DNA from 2 places in the Streptomyces sp. NPDC001100 genome. Region 1 is predicted to be linked to the other one. Evidence: riboswitches for the same ligand, from Rfam matches in the RefSeq annotation. Region 1 holds a riboswitch; the other holds the start of a gene.

Region 1 (3,783 bases):
GTCGAGAACAACCACGTCCAGATCAGAAGTGCTCGGAAAGGAGAAGATAACGAAAGGACCGGTGATGCCGATGTGCGCTCCTGCGGCGAACGGCAAGACCTGAAGCCGGACTTGGGGCAGTTGGGCCGCCTCGGTGAGCCGCGCCAGCTGCCGTGCCATCACACCCGGCCCGCCGACCTCCCGGCGTACCACCGCCTCGTCGAGGACCACGCTCAGTTCGAGTGGGGGATCGGCGCGCAGGATGTCCTGCCGGGCCAGCCGCACCTGCACCAGCGCGTCGAGCCGCTCCGGCCCGTCGTGGTCGAGGCCTCCCACGGCGGCCCGGGTCACCGCCCGGGCGTACTCGGGTGTCTGCAGCAGCCCGGGGACGACCGAGGTCTCCAGGGTGCGGATCGTGCTGGCCTGTGACTCCAGACTGATGAAGTCCCGGTAGGCGGGCGGCAGTACACCGCGATACGCGTGCCACCAGTGGTGCCGGCCGCCCCCGTCGTCGGAACCCGCCAACACGAGCAGCATGTCCCGGAGTTGTGCGTCGCCGACCTCATAGGCGTCCAGAAGTAACCGGACGTCGGGCGGTTTCACGCCACTCGCGCCGGTCTCGATGCGGCTCACCTTCGACTGGTGCCAGCCGACCAGCCGGGCCGCCTCGCCGCTGGTGAGCCCCGCGTCCGCACGCAACGCGCGGAGTTCGGCGCCCAGTTTCCGGCGGCGCACCGCGGGACCGTACTGCATGGGTTTCTCCTTACTCCTTCCGAGTCGCCCAAATAGAGTCTGGGTTCGCAGAGTTCACCGCTTTGAGCGACAGATATATGCATATCTTGGTGGATCGGCACCGTTGGCGACGCGGTAATGGCAGTCTGGCGAAGAAGCACCAGTCCGGGACCGTACTCGAACCATCCGCTCCGTGTCGGACACCGGTCCCGCGGGAAAGGGACGACCGCGCCATGGCAGACCATCTGGAAGCATCCGTCACTCTGCCGAGCGATCCCGCCTCGGTCTCCACCGCCCGCTCCTACGTGGTCGGGACCCTCGTGGAGTGGGGACTGCCGGCGGACACGGAGGTCGCCGACACCATCCGCCTCATCGTCTCCGAACTCGCCACCAACGCCGTACAGCACACCTTCGGACAGTCACCCACCTTCACGGTGGACATCGAGCTGGAGCGTGACGAACAGCTGCGCATCGGAGTCACCGACAGCCATCCCCGCTTCCCGAAGCGCCTGCCCGCCGCCGTCCAGCAGGACAACGGCCGGGGCATGGTCATCATCCGCTGGCTGACCGCGGAGTGCGGCGGCAAACTGCGGGTCCGGCCGACCCTGGAGGGCGGCAAGACGGTCTCCATCGAGGTGCCCTGGACAGTCCCGGCCCGGCCGGTGACCGCGGCGGGCCAGCAGGAGCCGTAGAGGGACATGCGGAACGCCTCTGGACACCCGAGGGGGTGGCGGTCCGTCAGGAGACCGCCACCCCCTCGGGAGTCTTCAGCACGGATCAGCTGACCCGGCCGTACCAGACGCTCTTGGTCCAGATCTTCTGCAACCGCACCACGTCCCCGGTCTTCGGGGCGTGCCAGATCTTTCCGCCGCCGGCGTAGATGCCGACGTGGTAGACGCTGGAGCCCGAGTGGAAGAAGACGAGGTCCCCGGCCTTGCGGCTTCCGGCCGAGATGTGGTGGGTCTTGTTGTACTGCTGGGCCGCCGTACGGGGCAGCTTCTTGCCTGCCTTCTTGTACGAGTACAGCGTGAGCCCGGAGCAGTCGAAGCGGCCCGGCCCGGTGGCCCCGTACCTGTACGGGGCGCCCTTCTTGGACGCCGCGACCTGGAGTGCCTTCGTCGCGGGTGTCGCGGCCGCGGCGTCGGATGCGACGCCCGGGATCACGACGGAACCGCCTACGGCGGCGATGGCGAAGGCCGAAGCCGTACCGGCCCTGACCATCAGCGACGGGACACGATTGAGCGCAGTCATGCGCAACCCTTCGTCAGCCGCCTGTGAAGGATGACCTGTCGGATTCGGGCTGACAAAGTTGCCCGGCCGCTGACGCGGCTTCACCCCAAGGGCTGCTCGGCCCGGTCATGGCGTGACCGTCCCGGCGACCCGTCGTGCCTGGGTCCTCCACTCCTGCCGATGCAATCCTGTCGACCTGTCATCCGGGCGGCGGCAGGACTCGGCGTCCGCCCGGATCGCCCCGCCGCTGCGGCGGGGTCTTGTCGTCAGACAGGGATCTTCACCTATGAATGTCCGAAAAGCCCAACGGAATCGGGGATTTGTGGGGTTACTCACCACTCACTCGTTCGGCTGAACGTATCGGTGTTCGAGGGCGTGTCGAGGTCGCACCACCCTCGGACCAGCACCGGAACACCTCACCCGTCCCTCGGGCTACGCGTGTTGCGCAACCCGGACGGCCGCATGGGCGGAGCGGCGACTACGCCGATCGGGGGTACGCCGTTCGGCCCGTTTCGACCCCGGCCGTCATGGCTCCGGGTCCGTCAACTGTCGGAGGGTGCGGGGATCGTGACCCGAGCCGTGCGGCGCTCTCCGTCCAGCACGCGCAGCGCCCGCGCGAGCGTGGGGGCGTGCAGCTCGGTCTCGCCCCGCTGATGCATCAGGGCCAGCGCGTCCCGCAGCTCGGTGGCCTTGGCCACCAGCGCCTGGGCGGCCCTCAGCCCACGGTAGGTGTCCCCGTGGTGCGCCGGGTTGATACGGCCCAGCAGGTCGGCCACGTCCAGATAACGGTCGATCAACTCGCCCTCGGCGCGCGTCAACGCGGGCAGCGGCGGAAGTTCCGGCGGCAGCATCGTCGGCTCACTCCCCGCCGGACTCGGTGAGCGAGGTCTTGCGGGTGGACACGATCCGGTCCACCAGCCCGTATTCCAGGGCCTGTTGGGCGTCGAGGATGCGATCCCGCTCGATGTCCGCGCTCACCTGCTCCACCGTCCGGCCCGTGTGCAGGGCCAGTACCGCCTCCAGTTGGGACCGGGTGCGCGCCAACTCCTCGGCCTGGATGGCGAGATCACTCGCCTGACCCTGGATCGGCTCGGGCAGCGAGGGCTGGTGGAGCGTCATCCGCGCGCCGGGCAGCGCCGACCGCTTTCCCGGGGTGCCCGCCGCCAGCAGCACCGCCGCGCTGGTGCCGGCCCGGCCGAGGCAGATCGTCTCCACGTCGCACGTGACGTACCGCAGCGTGTCGTAGATCGCCGACATCGCGGTGAACGAGCCGCCGGGCGAGTTGATGTACAGCGAGATGTCCCGGTCCGGCGCCAGGTACTCCAGGTGCATGAACTGGGCCATCACGTCGTTCGCCGAGATGTCGTCGATCGGCGTCCCGAGGAAGACGATCCGCTCCTCCAGCAGCTTCGAGTACGGGTCCGTCGTCCGGTGCCCGGAGCTGGTGCGCTCCGTGAATTCGGGCAGGACATGGCGGGCGAACGGTCGGGTCATGGGTACCCCTCCTTCGGCATCTGTAAGAAATGTACAGGACGTACATGACGTTATGATGGGAGCGGATTCTAGTGACCGAGTAAAATGCCCAGGTCGGAGGGTCTTTATTGCTCTCTGCTGGGGCTCGTGTCTCACATTCCTGTCACGGTTTGACGGCTCTCTGGCGGGAGTGTTGTCGCCGTTGCGTTCGGCAACTGGCCAGTGGTCCTCCCCGTGGCCACCCTGATCTGCGATCCTGTCGCGACTCGCGGTGGTCGGAGCGTCCGTCAATGGGTGCGGGCGGCCCGGCTGGAATGCCTCAGCCCTAACAAGCCTGTTGCTGCGCGGCGGTCGTCGGCCATCGGGTGG
Region 2 (3,783 bases), on a different contig from region 1:
GCCGGCCGCGAGGGCGAAGTAGGGCAGCGCCGCGAGGCCGTTGCGCTCGGCCACGTCCCGGAGTTCTCCCTCGTAGGTGTCGCGGGAGACGAGGTTGTAGTGCGGCTGGATCGCGACATAGCGGGCCAGGCCCTCGCGGTCGGAGAAGTCCAGGGAGGCCTGGAGGCGCTCGGGCGTGATGTTGGAGGCGGCGATGTACCGCACCTTGCCCGCCTTCACCAGCTCGTCCAGCGCGCCGACGATCTCCTCGACCGGCACCTCGACCTGGTCGAAGTGGGTGTAGTAGAGGTCGATGTGGTCGGTGTCCAGGCGGCGCAGGGAGGCGTCGGCGGCGGCCTTGATGTTGGCGGCGGACAGTCCCGGGTAGTCGGGGTGCTGGCTGACCTTGGTGGCGATGACGACGTCGGAGCGGTTGCCGCGGGCCTTGACCCACTTGCCGATGACGGTCTCGGACTCGCCGCCGTGGTTGCCCGGGGCGAACGCCGAGTAGGAGTCGGCGGTGTCGACGAAGTTGCCGCCCGCGGCGGCGTAGGCGTCGAGGACCGCGAAGGAGGTCGCCTCGTCGGCGGTCCAGCCGAAGACGTTGCCGCCGAGGTTCAGCGGGAAGATCTCCAGGTCGGACCGGCCCAGCTTGCGAAGAGAAGTCATGCCCTACGTCAACAGCCGGACCGGAACCGGATATTCCAGCGGGTGCCCCAGGGGCCTCCGGGGTCTTACGGGGTCGTACAGAGTCTTACGGGTTGAGGCCCTTGCTGCGCAGCCAGGGCGCCGGGTCGCTCGCCGTGGCGGCGCCGTTGAGGTGCACCTCCAGGTGGAGGTGCGGCCCGGTCACGTTGCCGGTCGCGCCCACGCGGCCGATCACCTCGCCGGTGGAGACCTTCTGCCCGGCGCTGACGTTGATCGAGGACTGGTGGCAGAACCACAGCTCGGTGCCGTCGTCGAGGGTGATGATCGTGCGGTAGCCGTAGGCGCCGGCCCAGCCCGCCTCGGTGACCGTGCCGCTGTGGATGGCCTTGATCAGTGTGCCGGTGGGGGCGGCGAAGTCGAGTCCGGTGTGGTAGCCGGAGGACCACATGGAGCCGGCCTGGCCGAAGGTCCCGGTGATCGTGTACGAGCCGACGGGCAGCGTGTACTGCTTGGCGAGGGCGGCGAGCTTCGCGGCCTCGGCCTTCTTCTTGGCTGCGGCCTCCGCGGCCTTCTTCGCGTCGGCGGCCTTCTGTGCGGCGTCCTTCTCGGCCTTCGCGGCGGCGGCGTCGACCTGCTTGGCGACGGCGGCCTCGGCGGCGGCCTGGGACTTGCCGTCGACCTGGAGCTGCTGGAGCTCGGCCTGTTCCATGATCCGGTTGCGCAGCAGTTCGCCCGCGCCCGAGGTGCCCTTGGCGGTCTCGGTGGTGGTCACGCCGACGCTGCTGAGCGCGGTCGCGGAACCCTTCGGCGTACTGGAGGAGTCGCCCAGGAGATGGCCCACGGAGGGCAGATCGGGCAGGGAGATCGAGACGGGCGGCTTGCCGGTGTTGGCGCTGGCCATCCCGCCGGCGCTCACGGCGGCTATGACACCGACGCCCAGGACGGTGGAGCTGCGGGCGAATCCCCCGCCACCACGCTGCTTGGCGACACGGTGCTTGCCGCGGTTGGGAAGAACGGTCTCCGCGCTGGGGTTCCACTCCTCCCAGGGGCCCTCGTCGGGGCGGAATCCGCCGTAGACGAACGGGGCTTCTGGGGCAGCCTGGTTTGACGCCACGTGGGCGTGCTCCTTTCCTTCCTTCTCGCCTACCGGGTTAGCTGACGGGTTCGGAGCAGGAAGGTCTCCTACGCGCGTCAACCTGCCGTGTTCCCACGGCTGTTGACGAGCGATTCACCCCAAGGTGGTGGTTCCCCGGTTCCCTTGCGGAATTCGGCGCGTGCGCACGGAGCTGTCTCTTGTGACGGCTGGGACGACCGTGCTGCGTTATCGAACGTTAATAGACACGGGCGCCCGTTTCCAAGCCCGTTCGCTTGATCATTAACCTTTCCTTGCAGGACGAAGAGCCCACGAACGGCGAAAAACGGGTGAGTTGACCGGGCGTCGACCGGTCATGGACGGCGTACGGCGATCATCGCCATGTCGTCCGTCATCCCGCCCCCGGCATGGCGGCGCACCTCCTTGGCGAGGATGCCGAGCAGCGCCTCGGGGCTGCGGAAGGTCCGACCGGTCAGCCGCTCCCCGGGGTCGTAGAACACGCCCTGGCAGTCGCGGGCCTCGGACAGGCCGTCGGTGTAGAGGAGCAGGGTGGCGCCGCCGGGGAACGCGAACTCCTCGGCCCGGTCGGGCCGGAAGCCCAACTCCCCCATTCCCAGGGGCAGTGCGGGTTCCTTGACGAGCAGGGTGTCCACGGTGCCGTCGGCGTGCAGGAGCAGCGGCGGCGGGTGGCCGCGGTCGACGATCCGCAGGACGCCGTCGCCGTGCGGGAGTTCGGCGAGGACGGCCGTGGTGAACCCCTCGAACGCGTCGAGCCCGTCCCGCCGGGTGCCCTCGCGGGCCAGCGCCCGCTCCAGCCGCTGGGCGACCGCCTCCAGGGTGGTCTCCTGCTCGGCGGCCTCCCGGAACGCCCCGATGACCACGGCCACGGCGGCGACCGCGCCCATGCCCTTCCCGCGCACGTCGCCGACGACCAGCCGTACGCCGTACGGGGTGTCCTGGACCGCGTACAGGTCGCCGCCGATGAACGCGCCCTCCTGCGCCGCCTCGTAGCGCGCGGCGATCTCGAACCCGCCGATCCGCTCGGCCGGTTCGGGCAGTACGGCGCGCTGGGCGGCCTCGGCGATCTCGCGTACGGAGGCGAGCTGTTCGCTGCTGCGGCGGACGAGGGTGTTGATGAGGACGGCCAGGACGGCGACTGTGGCCACGGTGGCCATCTCGGTGACGGCGTCGATGTGGAGGACGATGCCGAGCCTGATGTGGACCGCGAGGACGACGGCGACCGAGGCCAGGCCGGTGAGGACGGTGCCGCGCCGGGAGTAGAGCGGGGCGGCGACGAGCGGGGCGGCGGTGAAGAACGGGGCCGCCGTGAAGGCCTGCGGGGTGAGGTAGTCGTAGCAGGCGCCGACGATCAGCAGCAGCGCGGGCAGCCGGCGGACGAGGGCGAGGACGCGGGCGGTCCGCCGTCCCTCGTCGGGGCCGAGGCCCGGGTCGGGCACGGGATCGCCGGGCAGGCGCCCGCCGGCTCGCACATACGGACCCTCCTCCACGCGTCCAGTTTTTCCCGGTGGAGGGAGGGCGGCGAGCGGGGTGGGCCGACAGGGGGAGAAGGACGGGGAGAAACACCAAGGGCCGGAATCCATGTTCTGGATTCCGGCCCTTGGCCTTGAGTAGCGGGGACAGGATTTGAACCTGCGACCTCTGGGTTATGAGCCCAGCGAGCTACCGAGCTGCTCCACCCCGCGCCGTTGTGTTCCCAACTATACGCCATCCGCGGGGTCCGATGTCACACACGTTTCAGTCGGCGGGGTTACCGGCGTGCGTGAGGGTCTCCCAGGAGACGAAGAGGTCGTCGCTGCCGGCCGGCCGGGTGGTCTCGGCGAGCTTGTGCGCGGCGGACAGCTTCATGCCGAGCCGGTCCTCCAGGTGGTTGAGCGGAACCTCCAGGTCGGGGCCCATGTTCCGGTCGACCTTGCCGCCGCACAGCCAGGCCGGCGCGGCCTCGCCAAGCTGGTAGCGGGCGTGGAAGTCGAGGGCGGCGGCGAGCCGGTCCTTGACGTCCTTGTAGAGGTCGACGCCCTGGTGCCAGGCGGTCTCGGCGATGT

What was found. Region 1 has a riboswitch for cyclic di-AMP ahead of ACWDEW_RS21905 (C40 family peptidase). Riboswitches for the same ligand answer to the same signal wherever they lie in the genome.
Region 2: another riboswitch for cyclic di-AMP. It lies ahead of ACWDEW_RS13365 (M23 family metallopeptidase); the one in region 1 lies ahead of ACWDEW_RS21905 (C40 family peptidase).

Annotation. Positions count from the first base shown of each region.
Region 1 covers NZ_JBSFKO010000014.1:129,008-132,790, reverse strand. Annotated here, with positions in the region: gene ACWDEW_RS21915 (helix-turn-helix domain-containing protein) at 1-732, opposite strand, end outside; gene ACWDEW_RS21910 (ATP-binding protein) at 945-1,403, shown strand; gene ACWDEW_RS21905 (C40 family peptidase) at 1,489-1,962, opposite strand; cyclic di-AMP (ydaO/yuaA leader) riboswitch at 1,966-2,145, opposite strand; gene ACWDEW_RS21900 (hypothetical protein) at 2,484-2,792, opposite strand; gene ACWDEW_RS21895 (ATP-dependent Clp protease proteolytic subunit) at 2,800-3,435, opposite strand.
Region 2 covers NZ_JBSFKO010000007.1:311,326-315,108, reverse strand. Annotated here, with positions in the region: gene ACWDEW_RS13370 (aldo/keto reductase) at 1-648, opposite strand, end outside; gene ACWDEW_RS13365 (M23 family metallopeptidase) at 734-1,741, opposite strand; cyclic di-AMP (ydaO/yuaA leader) riboswitch at 1,753-1,910, opposite strand; gene ACWDEW_RS13360 (PP2C family protein-serine/threonine phosphatase) at 2,074-3,210, opposite strand; tRNA gene ACWDEW_RS13355 (tRNA-Met) at 3,350-3,423, opposite strand; gene ACWDEW_RS13350 (alginate lyase family protein) at 3,476-3,783, opposite strand, start outside.